3 regions of the Porphyromonas sp. C0041D3 genome follow, and region 2 is predicted to be linked to each of the others. Evidence: riboswitches for the same ligand, from Rfam matches in the RefSeq annotation. Region 2 holds a riboswitch; each other region holds the start of a gene.
What was found. Region 2 has a riboswitch for cobalamin ahead of AC1EKE_RS02625 (putative transporter). Riboswitches for the same ligand answer to the same signal wherever they lie in the genome.
Positions count from the first base shown of each region.

Region 1 (5,398 bases), on a different contig from region 2:
CCACGAGGTCCTCCCTGAGGATGCCGCCTACAAGACGCTCTATATGATGCGTGAAGTAATGAATGGCGGTACCGGCAGCAGGATGCGCTTCCGTTACGGCATCGATGCCGATATGGGAGGGAAGACCGGTACGACACAGAATCATTCGGACGGATGGTTTATGTGCTTTACCCCTAAGCTCAGCACCGGCTGCTGGGTAGGTGGTGAGGACCGATCGATCCACTTCGATGGCATGCGCATGGGTCAGGGCGCGAGCTTGGCACTGCCGGTGGTGGCGAGGTTCTTCCAGAAGATCTACGGAGACAAGGAGCTACAGAAGGACACCTCCCTCGGCATTGATCCTGGGCTAAAATTTACCTTCCCCGAGGGCTTTGAGCCATGTCGCCGAGACGATGCTGCAGGTGTCGCGTACGACAGAGAGGATGTCACAGAGCCACACCAACAGCAAGCCCCCAAGGAGATCGACGACCTCTTCTCCTAATCGGTAGAGGACAGTACCAAAAAGTCGGATCCCGCACCTGATCAAGTGCGAGATCCGACTTTTTTCGGATCAGCAGGGTCCCCTATTACTTAAGGCTTCCCACCATATCCTCCGGGCGGACCCACTCGTCAAACTCCTCGGCAGTGAGGAAGCCGGACTTTACAGCCTCCTCGCGGAGTGTGGTCCCATTGTGGAATGCAGCCTTGGAGATCTTAGCCGCCTTCTCATACCCGATGTGGGTATTGAGTGCCGTGACCAGCATCAGAGAGTTATTGAGCAGGGTATTGATGCGCTCCCTATTTGGCTCAATGCCGGCAACGCAGTGCTCCTCCAGTGAGAGGCAGGCATCACCAAGCAGCTGAGCAGACTGGAGGAAGTTGGCAGCCATGACCGGCTTGAAGACATTCAGCTCGTAGTTGCCACTTGCACCGGCCATCGTGATCGTGGTCTGATTGCCAAAGACCTGCACGCAAACCATAGTCATCGCCTCACACTGGGTAGGATTGACCTTACCGGGCATGATCGAGGAGCCCGGCTCATTCTCCGGCAGGTGGATCTCACCGATGCCGCAGCGAGGTCCGGAGCCGAGGAGACGGATGTCATTGGCGATCTTAAAGAGAGAGGCCGCAAGACCATTGAGTGCCCCATGAGTCGCCACCACGGCGTCATGAGCGGCAAGTGACTCAAACTTATTGGGCGCCGTCACAAAGGGCTCCCCGGTAAAGTCTGCGATGTACTTGGCCACCAGCTCGGCGTAGCCCTTGGGCGTATTGAGTCCGGTGCCGACGGCCGTCCCGCCTAGCGCCAGCTCGGCGAGGTGCGGCAGGGTCGCCTCGATCGCTCTAACCGCATAGCCCAACTGTGCTGCGTAGCCGGAGAACTCCTGTCCGAGCGTCAGAGGGGTAGCATCCTGCAGGTGGGTCCGCCCGATCTTGACGATGTCCTTGAAGTCCTCAGCCTTCTTCTCGAGGCTCTTCTGGAGCTTCTTCACCGCCGGAAGAGTATGCTGTACCACCTTGGTGTAGGCGGCGATGCTCATCGCGGTGGGGAAGGTGTCGTTGCTGGACTGAGACTTATTGACATCGTCATTGGGGTGGATCAGGCTCGGCTCGCCCAGCTTGCCACCATTGAGGACGTGGCAGCGATTGGCAACCACCTCATTGACATTCATATTGGACTGCGTGCCGCTACCGGTCTGCCAGATGACGAGAGGGAACTGATCATCCAGCTTGCCCTCGATGATCTCGTCGCACGCCTGAGCGATGAGATCACGCTTCTCCTGAGGGAGGACCCCCAGCTCGCAATTGGCATAAGCGGCCGCCTTCTTCAGATACCCGAAGGCAGTGACGATCTCGTGAGGCATAGAGGCTGCGGGACCGATCCTGAAGTTATTACGGCTGCGCTCCGTCTGAGCAGCCCAGTACTTATCAGCGGGGACCTTCACCTCACCCATGGTGTCATGCTCGATACGATACTCCATAATTGGCTTGACTATTTTCTATTAGCGTTGTACTTACCTAACTTTCTTCCAAAGTTACCCAAAATAGAGTCTTTCGCAAAGCAGTCCCACCATCCTTGCTCCACCGGTCAGACTGCACTCTTAATTGTGAGCGGAAAGTGGCTCGCTATGTGGGGCATTTCTTTTACCGATATTAGGCGCAACTAATATCGGTATTAGTGACATCTAATATCGGTAAAAGAAATCAGCCGGTCCAATGGGCGAAATGGAGGTGACAATGAAGAGAAAAAATGTACCTTTGCGGTGACGGTGATCCGATGGACACTCGCTCATCGGAGTAAGAGGGAAACAGGTGCAAGTCCTGTGCAGACCCGCTGCTGTAAGTCTCCAACCGATCGGCTCGAAGTGATGCCACTGTGGTCCTCCTCGGAGGAGTATGGGAAGGCGACGAGCCGAGAGACAAGCCAGAAAACCTGCCGTCACGTGCATTTTGTATCGCTCCCGAGGACTGGAGCGGTGCCACTGAAAGGATGTAGTCCATCTGTATTTTCCAATTTTTGACTCGCTATCAGCGACTATTATCCCAAGTGTGGTCAGGTAATTCATACTGAGTGATGACGACCCTCTGTGAAGCGGATCGAGTCCATGCACTTTTAGGAGAGGCGGTCACCGACATCCGACGGTGGCGGCCTCTCCTTTTTTTGTACCTTTCGGTCAATTAGTTTTACTGACTCACTTTATTCATAGCGATGCGAAACTACTTCATCCTTGCGCTCTCCATCCTTGCGCTCTCCATCCTTGCGCTCTCCTGCCAGGCTCAGATCGCCGACACTTGGCATGGGATCTTGCAGGTCACACCAACCTACAGCCTGCCGCTTGTGCTCCACATTACTGAGGGGGCCGATGGCTACTCCGCCACCCTAGACAGCCCTGAGCAGGGGGCACAAGGGATCCCAGTGGATCAGATCAGCTTTAGCCCCGATAGCCGGATGCTCAGCTGGCAGAGCCGCACCATCGGTGCCAGCTATAGCGGGCAGCTCGAGGGTGATACGATCCAGGGAGACTTCTCTCAGCAGGGGTTTACCACCCGTCTGGATCTGATACGAGGTGCGTACCGGAAGAGCAAGCCCAAGGACGACCTCCCCTACCTCTCCACCGAGCTTGCCATCCCCTCGGCAGAGGTGACCCTCGCTGCCACACTGACGGAGCCTAGCGAGCAGAAGAGCTCTACCGCAGTGGTCTTGGTAGCGGGCAGTGGACCTAATGATAGGGACGAGAAGCTGGGACCACACAAGCCCCTCCGCGACATAGCCGACTACCTCACCCGGCAGGGCATCACCGTGCTGAGGTATGACAAGCGAGGAGTGGGCGAGTCTACGGGGGCATTCGGAGTCTCTATGCTGAGTGACTTCGTGGCAGATGCCAAGTCGGCACTTGAGTACCTCCGAGGGACGGGACGCTACTCGAGGGTGGGTCTCATAGGCCATAGCGAGGGAGGACTGATAGCCGAGAGTATCGCAGCAGAGAGTCCGGCAGACGTTGACTTCATCGTGCTGCTTGCCGCCCCGGGGACCTCAGGTGTGGAGGTCATCACATACCAGAATGTAGTAATGATGTCAAGCCTGATCTCCCCCGAGTCAAAGGAGGACTTCGCCAAGATTACCAGTAGGACATTCAAGGATCTCGCCTACCACTCCACCACCCGGGCGGAGGACTCTACGCTGATGCGGGGCTACTTCGAGAGGGTGCTACCGCTGGTCCGCGAGGAGCAGCGAGCCGGCACGAGAGCGATGGTGCTCAGCGACAGGTACTTCCGATCGATGCTTGATGCGACCTCCACACCATACTATAAGGAGTTCCTCAGGAGCGATCCCTCCGCCCTCCTTCCGCGGATCACCTGCCCGATACTGGCTCTTAATGGGAGTAAGGATATGCAGGTGGAGGCGTCAGACAATCTCGGCGCAGTCAAGCGCCTTGCGACAGCATCCTCCGGTGTGACGACAGAAGAGATTGCAGGGCTCAATCACCTTTTTCTACCCTGCAGCACCGGTCTCCCGGGCGAGTACGTCCACCTCAAGCCCGGCTTCTCGAGCTAGGCTCTGGAGATGATGACGGAGTGGATCAAGGAGGGGGAATTGGGCAGGTAATGCCTTTTGGGTAAATTTGCACTATCAGTGATAGTTATCAGTAAGTAATCCTCTATATGTTTTCCGGAATAGTCGAGACAACGGCAAAGGTGCTCCGCGTGGATCACCCTCACAATAGTACCAATGTGGACCTTACCCTGACCGTCCCCTTTTGGGACGAGTTGGCGATAGACCAAAGCGTGGCGCACAATGGAGTCTGCCTGACAGTTGTCTCAATCCATCCTGAGGAGAAGAGCTACACAGTCACCGCGGTGCAGGAGACCCTTGAGCGCTCCAACCTCGGCGACCTCAAGCCCGGTGATCGGGTCAATGTGGAGCGGAGCATGAGGAGTGATGGTCGCCTCGATGGGCATATCGTCCAGGGGCATGTCGATACCACTGCCGAGTGCATCGGGCTGGAGGATGTGGGTGGAAGCACCTACTACACCTTCCGCTACAGTGTCACTGACGAGATGGCAGCTCGTGGCTACACCACTGTGGAGAAGGGCTCTGTCTGCATCAATGGCGTCAGCCTCACCGTGGTGGACTCCGAGAGAGACACCTTCAAGGTCGCCATCATTCCCTACACCAAGGAAATCACCAACTTTGGTGACCTGTCTGAGGGGAAGCGGGTCAATCTTGAGTTTGACATCATCGGCAAGTACCTCGCCAAGCTTATCACCTTCCGTCAGTAACCCTCTCCCATGGACCCCGACAGCAACCCTCTCAGCGAGCTGATCCAGTCGCGCCAGAGTACTCGCAAGTATCTCGATAAGCCGGTACCACGTGAGGCAATCGAGCGCATACTTGATCTGACACACTTGGCACCATCTGCCACCAATTCGCAACCCTGGCGCTTCATCGTCGTTGATGATCCGGAGCTCAAGGTCGCTGTCGCGAAGTGCCTCACTTCCCCCCTACTCCCATCAATGAACACCTTCGCCAAGGAGGCGCCTGCGCTCATCGTCGTAGTCGAGGAGGCAGCCAATGTGGCGGCAAAAGTAGGAAACCTCCTCAAGAAACAGCACTTCTCCCGGATCGACATCGGTATCGCCGTGGGCTATCTCACGCTGGCAGCACGCAGCGAGGGGCTTGACACCTGCGTCATAGGCTGGGTGGATAATAAGAAGATCCAGGACATCCTCCGGATACCTCGGGAGAAGACGGTCCAGCTGGTGGTGTCGCTCGGCTACTCCGACGACCCTATGCGACCCAAGACCAGGAAGAAGATGGACAAGATCCGCTCCTATAATACGTACTAACCTCATCCCTCTGTAGCAACATCATTTATGGCTCAGAAACCAAGCATACCCAAGGGCACTCGTGACTTCT
Region 1 is NZ_JBWPWJ010000004.1:180,366-185,763, reverse strand. It holds gene AC1EKE_RS04535 (transglycosylase domain-containing protein) at 1-481, shown strand, start outside; gene fumC (class II fumarate hydratase) at 567-1,961, opposite strand; cobalamin riboswitch at 2,231-2,435, shown strand; gene AC1EKE_RS04525 (alpha/beta hydrolase family protein) at 2,690-4,036, shown strand; gene AC1EKE_RS04520 (riboflavin synthase) at 4,144-4,761, shown strand; gene AC1EKE_RS04515 (nitroreductase family protein) at 4,771-5,328, shown strand; gene hisS (histidine--tRNA ligase) at 5,356-5,398, shown strand, end outside.
Region 1: it holds a riboswitch for cobalamin, as region 2 does, so the genes downstream of both, AC1EKE_RS04525 (alpha/beta hydrolase family protein) here and AC1EKE_RS02625 (putative transporter) in region 2, are expected to answer to the same signal.

Region 2 (5,398 bases):
AGAAGATTATCGCTATCAGCGCTGCCGCTGTATGTATGATGATGGGTCTTGCTTCTTGCAACAAGACTGAGAACCAGCAGAACGCCGACCAGGCTAAGGAGCAGATCGACCAGAAGGCTGACGCCCTCAAGGAGCAGGTTGACCAGAAGGCTGAGCAGGCTAAGGAGGTTGTCGATGAGGCAGCTGACAAGGCTGACAGTCTCGCTGCAGCTCAGACTGCTAAGGAGGCAGAGCAGGCTGTTAAGTAATTAACACCCCCTGTCGTCGGTACATAGCCGACCATAATACAAGGAGAGCCCCGCACGGACCAAGTGTCAGTGCGGGGCTCTCTCTATCGGTATACGCCGGGTGGGCTATCTCTCGAGTAGGTGCAGGTAGTCGCCGTAGCCCTCGCGCTCCATCTCCTCCTTGGGGACGAAGCGGAGGGCAGCGCCATTGATGCAGTAGCGTAGACCGCCACGCTCGCGAGGACCGTCGTCAAAGACGTGTCCCAGGTGTGCCTCGCCCAGCTTGCTCCTCACCTCCGTGCGGCGCATGCCGTAGCGTAGGTCAGTCCGCTCCACGAGGAGGCTGTCGCTGATCGGTCGGCTGAAGGCGGGCCACCCGCAGCCGCTATCGTACTTGTCTGAGGAGAGGAAGAGCGGCTCCCCCGTGGTGACATCGACGTAGATCCCCTCCCTAAACTCCCGGTCGTATGGGTGGCTGAAGGCACGCTCCGTGCCGCCCTCCTGCGTCACCTCGTACTGCAGGTCGGTGAGGCTCTGCTGCAGCTCTTTCTTGCTCTTACGGCTAAAGCGGGGCTGATTTGCCTCGCGTGCTTTCCGGAAGAGGGCAGAGGAGATGTGGCAGTAGCCGGAGGGGTTTTTCTCCAAGTAATCCTGGTGGTACTCCTCGGCGCGGTAGAAGCTCCGGAGCGGCATCCCCTCCACCGCTATCGGCTTGCTGTACTGCGTGCGGAGCTGATCCAGTGCAGAGGTCACCACCGGCTCGTCGGCGGGGTCGCTGTAGTAGATACCGGTGCGGTACTGCGTGCCGCGGTCGTTGCCCTGACGATTGACCGCCGTCGGGTCAATGGCGAGGAAGAAGGTCTCCAACAGCTTTGCCGTCGACAGCACCTCCGGGTCGTAGACCACCCGAACCGTCTCGGCGTATCCCGACTTGTCGCCACAGACGATCTCATAGGTGGGGTCTGGGGTATCGCCATTGGCATACCCCACCTCCGTCTCCACCACACCGCGGATCTGGCGGAGGAAGTGCTCCGTCCCCCAGAAGCATCCGCCGGCGAGGTAGATCTCTCTTACGCTATCGCTCATCGCTTGCTCTGTCATAGCCCCCTCCTCTCCGCTCCCTCGGGCTGATAGACAGCTGCCGGTCAGCAGGGAGAGTAGGAGAAATGGGACAGTGAGGAGCCTTGACGTCCTCACTGACCGGAGGGGGAGTAGTCTCTCAGTCGTCCGTCTCCTCATCCTCCTCGTCCTCCGGATCTTCCTCCGGCTCCACGGGACGCTCGCGGGTGCCCTGCTCGACCCAGACGAGCCGGTCGGTGTCGTAGCCGAGCGCCTTGGCCTTGGAGACGAAGAGCTCCTTCACCTCCTCCGGCATCTCCATGGTGCGGGAGAGGAACCATACGTAGTCGGTATTGCGGCCGACGACGAGCGCATAGCGATAGTCCGGGTCGAGCTCGACGACGTTGTAGGAGCTGTAGAAGGGACCGAAGAAGGAGACCATCAGCCGCGCCACGTCAGGATCCTCGATCGGCTTAGCCCTGCCGATGGAGTCGCTCCAGCGCTCCCTCTTGCAGTCGTAGCCACTATTGACGACCCGGATGGTGCCGTCGTCATTGAGGGAGTACTCGGCGGTAGTGTTGTCGAGATCTTTCTCGAAGCGTGAGTCGAGGCGGGCGATCTCGTACCACTTGCCGAGATAGCGCTCCAGGTCAAAGCCTCTCACCGGCCAGGCTCCCCGGGGCAGCCCCATCTTTTTCCAGATGTAGTAGTAAGCAGCAGCGCCGGCTGCGGCAGCGGTGCCCGTAAGGGCTATAAGTAGATTCTTTGCTTTCATTGTCCTATTGGTGATATAGTTATCTTATCCTTGTCACCCAAAGGTACCAAGAATGCAGCAGAAACAGAGAGATCCCCACGCCTACCCTCAGCTCAGCAGCAGGACCATCCACTGGGCCGCCATGACGCGGACGAAGAGGGTGAGGGGGTAGATGGTGGCGTAGCCGACGGAGGGGATGTTATTCTTCGTCGCGTCAGGGGTGAGTGAGAGCGCCGGGGCAAAGGTCATGCTCCCCGCCACGTAGCCGAGGAGGGAGAAGTAGTCCAGCCGGAGGCAGAGCCGCCCGATGATCAGCGTGACCCAGAGCGGGATCATCATCATCAGCGCCGCATAGCCCATCCAGACCAGTCCGCCGCTTGCGATTTTCTCCACAAAGCTCTCGCCCACGCTCAGCCCGACGCAAGCAAGGAAGAGTGCAATGCCCAGCTCGCGCAGCATGTGATTGGCGCTCTCGGTATTGTGGGTATTGAGGCGAAAGTGGGTGCCAAAGTTGCTCAGCAGGATCGCTGTCACGAGAGTCCCGCCGGCAAAGCCGAGCTTGACCGGCATCGACATCGAGGGCAGGTGGATCTGGAGACTACCAACGATGACACCGATCAGGATCGTCAGGGCGACGATGAAGAGATTGGGCTGGCGGAGGGTCTTGCGTGAGTTGCCCAGCACCTGCTCCACATGCTTCACGTCCTCCTCGTGCCCGACGACGATCACCGTGTCACCTACCTGGAGCAGCAGCTCCGGTCGCGCCATCAGGTAGACACCGGCGCGGTAGACTCGCGTGATCGAGGCATTGTAGAGGGAGCGGAGCTTCAGGCTGCCGATGCTCTTCCCATTAATCCTATCTCGGGTGACGAGGCAGCGGTGTGAGACCACGTCGGTCGCCCCTCGTGTGATCCACTCCGGCTCCACGAGCGGCACCTCCCTGCCGAGGAAGGCGCAGATCGTCTCCTTGTCGCTCTCGTCGGAGATCACCATCAGGCGGTCGCTGAGGCGGATGATCGACTTCGGTCCCGCCATCTCCACCTCTCCGGTGTCGTGGTGCATGATGCGGGAGATCACGACGTCGTACTTCTCCAGCACCGACTTTGACTCGTAGACGCTCTTGCTGTCCATCCAGGGGTTGCTCACCTCGAGGGTGTAGACCACAGCATCCCTGTGGGCGGCACGCTCCCGCTCCTCTATCTCCTTCTCCTCACGAGGGACATCGATCCGGAACACCCACTTCAGCAGCGACATCGTCAGGATCATCCCGAGGATCGCCACAGGGTAGCCGAGGGCGTAGCCGATGCCGACATCCCCGAGGGCGGCGCTGCCGACGGCGCGGGCGCTCTCCTGCGTCGCTGCGAGGGCGGGTGTATTCGTCACCGCACCGGAGAGGATGCCCATCAGCGTCGCCATAGGCGTCTGCGTCACTCGGTAGAGGACGTAGGAGACGATGAGGGAGAGGAGGATCGAGAGGAGAGAGAGGAGGTTCAGCCGCACGCCTCCCTGACGGAAGGTGGCAAAGAATCCCGGTCCCACAGTCATGCCGATGCCGAAGATGAAGAGGATCATCCCCGTCTCGCGGACAAAGGAGAGCACCTGAGGATCGAGCCGAAGCCCCAGATGCCCGAGGAAGATACCGGTGAAGAGGACCCAGGAGACGCCGAGGGAGAAGCCTCCGAGGCGGATCTTGCTGAGTAAGACGCCGATGGTGAGCACCAGGGCGAGGATGAATACCGAGGAGGCGATGTCCCCGGCCCAGAGGAGGTTGCGTACTATCTCGACCATAAGCTTGTGCTGCTGAGGGATGATCGAGTAACGCCTGATTGTCTGTTCATAACTTTAACTCCCGAAAGAAATTGTGTGACTAATAAGGGCTTATCATCGGGGCGCATCCCGGGTCGCAAGTCGGTCTTCTGACTTATCTCTGCCGCATCAGCGCCTTCCCGAGGAGCGTTGCTCCCAGTGGCTTGTCGAGGCCGATCGGCTATTGCGTGAGACTTACAGCAGCGGGTACTGTACCGGACTCTCACCGGTTTCCCCACCTCCTACAGTGGAGGTGTTTACTTGCAGCACGGGGTGACCCCCTTGGCGGTGCAAAGATAAGAAATAAAAGGAGAGCCCGCTCCCCCTTTTTACTCAAGGGAGAGCAGGCTCTCGCCGGATGATCCTTTTGCTCGTCCTTACTTCGTCAGTATCTCGATGTCGCCCTTGCCGTCGCGGGTGATGTTGCGGCGGTCGGTGCAGCGGATGGTGATGTCGGAGGAGAGGTCGGCATCGAGGGTGCCACCATTCACCGTGAGATCACTACCATCCACCTCAGCGCCTGAGGAGGCGGAGATGCTCACGGTCTCGCCGGTGCCGGAGAGGGTGATGTCACTCCCGGTGCCGGCGTGTATGTCAGCGAGGCGGAAGGAGCCGCTGTACTCGATCTCACCCCCGGTGGTGGACTTGAGCTTCAGCGTCCTCTGCTTGCCGGAGAGGTAGAGCTCAGCCCCGGTGGCGGCAGTGGCGATCACTTCTTGCGCATCACCGGTGAAGAGCAGTTCGCCCCCGGTGAAGCTCTTCAGCTCCAGTCGGGCGATCTTAGTGGGGCGATAGTTCTTGTCGATATGCAGCTCAGCACCGGTCTCCGCCTTCAGAGCAGTGAGACTATTGAGATCGGTGAGTGTGACGACGGCGAGATAGGTGTGGTCGTCGTCTTTGATGGTCCCAAAGGAGGGCTTCATCGAGATCCGGAGCGACTTCTCCGAGGCATCGGTGGAGCACTTGACCTTGTCGAGGTTGTAGACGTAGAGGTCCACCTTATTCTCCGTGCCGGGACGGAGCACCACCTCAAAGCCTGTGGAGGCGGTTATGTCGGTGGGGCAGTAGTCAAGGGTGATGGTCTTGTCCGGCTGCTGGCCGGGCTTCTGCGCCTCTGCAGTGGCCAGTCCGGCGAGCAGGGCGAGGGAGACGAGTAGGTATCTGAGGGTATGCATAGTGTTTGGTATGTTATAAAAGGGTTATCTGGGCAGTGTGCCGGTGAGGTAGTAGGTGAGGTTGATCGAGCGGAGGAGGCGGGTGTAGACGCTCTGGAGGTACTGCGACTTGGCTCCGATGAGCTTATTCTTGGACTGCTCCCACTCGTAGGCGGTGATGCGACCGGCATTGTACTCCTTCTCGGTCATGTCGAGGGACTCCTGCGCCACCTCGACATTGTCCTTAGAGAGACGGTAGGACTCCTCTGCCTTGCGGAGATCAGCGGTGGCGAGGGTGATATTTCGCTGCTCGCTAAACTGCTGCTGGATGAGCTGTCCGAGAGCGCTCTCCCGCTGCAGCTCCGCCTGACGGACGGAGGCGCGGACCTGACCGCGAT
Region 2 is NZ_JBWPWJ010000003.1:21,552-26,949, reverse strand. It holds gene AC1EKE_RS02640 (hypothetical protein) at 1-248, shown strand, start outside; gene msrB (peptide-methionine (R)-S-oxide reductase MsrB) at 354-1,466, opposite strand; gene AC1EKE_RS02630 (lipocalin family protein) at 1,447-2,061, opposite strand; gene AC1EKE_RS02625 (putative transporter) at 2,149-3,828, opposite strand; cobalamin riboswitch at 3,930-4,126, opposite strand; gene AC1EKE_RS02620 (GIN domain-containing protein) at 4,224-5,021, opposite strand; gene AC1EKE_RS02615 (TolC family protein) at 5,046-5,398, opposite strand, start outside.

Region 3 (5,398 bases), 210 kb from region 2:
ACCAGAGCCACTGATTCTGTGAGCCTCCCTTGGTGAAGGCTCCCGACTCGGGGTCTATCGGCAGCCAGAGTATCCAGTCATCGATCAGGAGGAGATAGGGGGAGAGCTCGCTCTCTATGTGCCAGTGGCTGCCGAGTGGCTGTCGGTAGGAGAGAGTCAGGTCGGTTGAGAGTCCGTGCTCGGGGCGCACCTTGGGGTTGCCACCGGGTCGCCAGTAGAGCTCGTTGAGTGTCGGGAAGCGGTAGTTGTAGGCGACGCTACCGCGGAGGTGAAGGCGCTCCGGGAGAAGCGTCCCGGTCATGCCGAGGGAGTAGGTGACCACCGGCTTACGTCGGTCCACCAGCTCCATCATCAGTCGTCCGTCGGCGAGCCAGTGGTCGGCCCACTGCCACCTCACGGCGCTCGCCCAGGAGAGTGTGGAGCGGTGGATTAGCTCCGGTGCCGGCAGCTCCGGACGCTCGTAGCCACTCTCATCAGGCACCCGCACCACATCCTCGCGGTAGCTCTCAGCGCGGGCGATATCGTGTCGGTAGGTGAGGGTGGTGGAGGCGTGTAGGCGGTCGCTGAAGCGGTAGCGGTATTGTCCGCTCAGGTGGATGGTGTGGGAGAGATTGGTATTGCCTTGGGGGTCAAAGTAATCATTGTCAAACCATCGGTCATACCTCATCCTATAGTAGATATACGCTGCCTTGACCTCCGCTTGACCTTTCCCTGCCCTGTGATCCAGTCCGAGGTAGGCGCGGAGATTGGTCTCCCCCTGTCGCTCATGCACGGTCGTCTCCACGCCAAGGGGCTGTGGCAGCATCCGCGTCCCCTGCTGGTACCAGAGTGCGGAGGAGAGGAAAGAGCTCTCCCCGAGGCGGAAGTGTCCCTCCTGCATAGCCGAGCCAAGGGTGAAGCGTGCATCGCTCCGCTGCTCGAGGTAAGCATCGGCGGAGGATACCTTATTGAGATAGCTGTAGTTATTGTCAGAGTGGCGGAGGAAGGCCCTCGTCTTGCCGGATATGCGATCGGTCCCATACCTTGCCGATGCCATAGCGCTATAGGTGCCATAGGATCCATACTCGCCGGAGAGGGTGAGTGCCCGCTTCCCGTCCCACATCGGGGTGGTGCTTAGCCGTACGCTGCCACCGATGGCACCGCTACCTGTGGTGGCATCGCTACTGCCATAGACGAGTGAGACGCGGTCGGCAAAGAAGGTGGGCATCTGGGAGAAGTCGAAGATCCCCGACATCGCCGGCGTGAGGTCGATGCCATTCCACATCACCCGTGTCTGTGACGCGCCAGCGCCGCGGAAGGAGGCGGTGGCGAGAGCGCCCATACCGAAGCTCTTGATGTGTACCGCGGTATTGTCAGCCAGCAGCTCGGCGAGAGAGCGTGAGCGGAAGAGCTCGATGGTAGCCGGGGCGATCTGCTCCACCTTGGCTCCGGCATTGATCTCCTTCTCTTTCGTGATCGCCCGCTGATAGACGAAGAGCTCAGCGAGAGTCCCCTCCTGCTCCACCTTATCCTGGGCGAGTAGAGTGGGGAGAGCAAGGAAGGGCAGGAGGAGGAGAAGTGGCAGGCGCTTCATCATGACTCGGTTAATTATGACTTGGGGAAAAAGACAAAGTTGGGGTAGACTGCCACCTTGTAGCTCTTCTCCTCACCTCGGTCAGGAGAGTAAACGCGCACATAGCCTCTCTGGGCAGTGAAGTCGAGGCAGTCGCAGATGCACACCTTCCCCTCGGGTGAGACACTCATGCCGTACATCAGCTTCACCTCGGGAAGCGGCAGGTAGCGTGTCAGCTCCTTAGAGTCCACGTCCATAGCATAGATCACCTGGAGTGGGCGAGTCTTTGCTCCCGGGTTGTCCTCCGATGCCTCTGTCAGGCTGAGGTAGATCCGCCGGCCGGAGGGGTCTATGTCGATCCGATTGTAGCCCGGCATCCCCATGAGGTCACCCCTCTTCAGGTCGCCTCTCTTCTTGATCGGGATCAGCAGCTCGTCCACCACCTCCTCAGCCACCGGGTCGATGCAGCTGAGTCGTGGCAGCTCGATGCCGTCCACTCGCTTCGTAGAGAGGATCCAGATCCTCCCCCGGTGATCCACCACCGGCTTCGCTGTCGACTGCGACCAGCTGACAGAGACCTCGTCAATCAGTCGCATGGTGCTGAGACGAAACTTGGCTGCATCAAAGACTGCGATACCCCGGTCTATGTAGGTGCAGAAGACCTTGCCTCCCACCGTGATCATCTGCTCGATGCCGGAGGAGGAGAATGGTAGCTCGATGTACTCCAGCTCTCGGTAGGGCGGGCGAGTGCGGATCGTGACGAGCTGATTGTGGAGGTCAGAGACAACGGCAGTACTATCGGTCAGGGGAGTGATGTAGCGAGGGGAGCCGGCACGACTGTATCGGATCGACCCGACGCTCCGGAAGCTCTTGGGGTCAAGGATCTCGATCCGGCGGGAGTTGTCAATAGCGATGAAGTAAAGCCCATTGATCTCAGCCATCGACTGAGCCACATCGCCGAGAGGACGCTGATTGACCGCCCTAAAGACATCGTAGTGGACGGTCCCATCGGCGTAGATCACCGAGAGGGCGGCGGTATTGGTGGTGAAGAGACCCTCATTCACCACGATCATCACCGCTTTATTGCCATCCTCGCCCTCGAAGGAGGGGAGCTCCGGGATCTTGTCGCAGGCGCACACCACCGAGAGCAGTGCCGCCAGCAATCCCATTGCCTGTACTCGTATCCTCATATCTCTCTACAGCTATTGCGATCACCGGGAGAGAGGGTAGGATGAATGGCAGGCGCAGCGATGGCGTGGATCCGACAGCGGGTCGGTCGATTGCGACTCAAGCACGGCTCCTTTCCCCGGAAGCACTTTACTCTTAAGACTACGGCAGGTCTTCCGGCTTGCTCCCTCCCTTCGCATCCTTCCCATTGCCTACAGGGCAACAGTGGAGAGTAGAGTGTGAGTGGAGTTCTCTATGGAGCTTACGGCAGCGGGTCTGCCCAGGTCTTGCACCTGATTCCCTTTTCATCCTCCTGTCCGGAGAGCCCGAGCGGGAGGACACCAAATAGTCTACGAGGGCGCAAGTTTAGCCATTATTATCCGTTTTGCCAAAAACGCACCGCCCCTGCCATCGGACCAAAGGGGGTGGATTGGTCGCGGAATATAACTATATTTGCAAGGTTGTATATAAGTAAGATGCCTATCGTGAAGAAAAACGACACCGCTGAGATCCGTCAGGGTCAGCACGACCGGATGGTCCGAGCTTACGACTACCTCCGGTCGCACAACTTTGTGGAGACGACCGATGATGTGGCTCTCCGCATGGGGGGCAATAGGAGCTCCATCCGCTCGGCCCTCTCGCGTGGGGGGACCTATATGTCGGTCAATCTGATCGACGACTTCTTAGACGCATTCGACGGGATCTTCTCCCGCCCCTGGCTCGTCGATGGTGAGGGAGAGATGCTTGCGGGAGGGGAGGTCTTCTCCACCTCTCCGTACCCTACGCGTAGCGACCGAGTGACTCATGTCATGGAGCAGGAGGAGCTGACCTATAGTGAGATGACGAAGGAGGTGGGTCTGAGCAACGCCTCCACACTCTTCCGCATCACCCGCTACGGACAGCGCCCGCAGGATGCGACGCTCGATAAGATCCTCGAGCGCTTCCCCAAGTACCGCAGGGAGTGGCTCTATACCGGTATCGAGCCGATGCTCAGCACCCCGGAGCCGGCTGAGGAGGCACCGGCAAGCCCGATAGAGATCCTCGATGAGGAGGCCCTCGCCAAGAGCACCGCTCTCCCATACCACCCCTCGCAGACTATGCGCTTCCCTCTCGTGGAGGACCCCGCCGTCGCCGGCACGCTGACCAGCTTTGGCGATCCCGACCCGGATGGGGTGCGGATGATCGAGGTGCCGGTGGACCGGCACTACCGGGGCATCTACCGGATATTTACGGTGCAGGGCGACTCGATGGACGACGGCTCGAGCAAAGGTCTCTCTGAGGGCGACCGCGTGCTGGCACGCAGTGTCGACAGGGACTACTGGCTCGATGGGCTCCACACGCGCGACTGGCTCTACTTCATCTTCGTCACCCGCTCTGAGGGGATCGTCATCAAGCAGGTGATCGGCCAAGACCCTCGGCAGGGGCTCTTCAGGCTCCACTCGCTCAATCCCTTCTACCACGACTTTGACCTCCACGTGGAGGATATAGTGGCTATATATAATGTCATCGAGATCGTCTCTCGCCGTCTGACCGTATGAGTATCCACAACATCATCTTTGACCTCGGTGGTGTGCTCCTGATCGACCGCCCTGCGGAGAGCGTCCGGCGCTTCGACCGGCTCGGCTTCGTCGAGGCTCGTGGGCTCCTCTCGCCCTATCCCCGGGAGGGGCTATTCCCCGACTTAGAGGTCGGTCGGATCACTAAGGAGCAGTTCCGCGACATCGTCCGCACCACCTACGGCCACGACCTCACCATCGATGAGATCACATGGGCCCTTGCCGGCTATGCGGGTGAGGTAGAGCTCTACAAGCTGGATTACCTCCGCACTCAGCTGAGTGGCTACCGCCTCTTTCTCGCCACGAATACCAATGCCTTCCTCTACGACCTCTACCTCTCGCCCCACTTCCTCCCCTCGGGCGAGTCGCTGGAGAGCTACTTCGAGCGATGCTACGCCTCCCACCTCCTCCACATCAAGAAGCCCGACCCCCGCTTTTACCACCTTATCTTGGACGAAAACGACCTCGACCCCCGAGAGACCCTCTACATCGATGATCGGGAGGAAAACGTGACTGCTGCCCGGGCGCTGGGGCTGACCACCCTACGACCGGCGAATGGGACCGACTGGCGTCCCGCCCTGGAGAGACTGCTGTCCCATGAGTGAGCCAAGCCCCATCACCTCCTACCGCTCCCTCACGGCCGAGGGCGCCGGTCTCTACACCGAGCTACGCAGTCGCTTCATCTCGCGCGCTGTGCCTGTGGAGACGGTCGAGGAGGCTATGGCGGTGATCGAGGAGGAGCGGGCAAAGTACCACGATGCGCGCCACTGCTGCTGGGCTTATGTGGTGGGCATCCGGGAGCGCGAGGAGCGGTGCAGCGACGACGGAGAGCCCTCCTCCACAGCCGGAAAGCCGATCCTCGGGCGCATCCATGCACTCGGTCTGACGGGGGTGGTGGTCACCGTCGTCCGCTACTTCGGTGGCAAGCTCCTCGGCACCTCCGGCCTGATCGTCGCCTACCGCACCGCCGCCGAGCTCGCCCTCGCCGATGCCCCTCATAAGGAGACGATCCTCACGACTCACCTCGCCCTCCGCTTCCCCTACGACAAGATCAATCCCGTGATGATGCTCCTGCGGGATTACGAGGTAGAGACGATCGACTCCACCTCCGATCTCGAGGGGT
Region 3 is NZ_JBWPWJ010000003.1:228,936-234,333, reverse strand. It holds gene AC1EKE_RS03475 (TonB-dependent receptor) at 1-1,573, opposite strand, end outside; gene AC1EKE_RS03470 (DUF5074 domain-containing protein) at 1,588-2,742, opposite strand; cobalamin riboswitch at 2,869-3,080, opposite strand; gene AC1EKE_RS03465 (S24 family peptidase) at 3,196-4,257, shown strand; gene AC1EKE_RS03460 (HAD family hydrolase) at 4,254-4,880, shown strand; gene AC1EKE_RS03455 (IMPACT family protein) at 4,873-5,398, shown strand, end outside.
Region 3: it holds a riboswitch for cobalamin, as region 2 does, so the genes downstream of both, AC1EKE_RS03470 (DUF5074 domain-containing protein) here and AC1EKE_RS02625 (putative transporter) in region 2, are expected to answer to the same signal.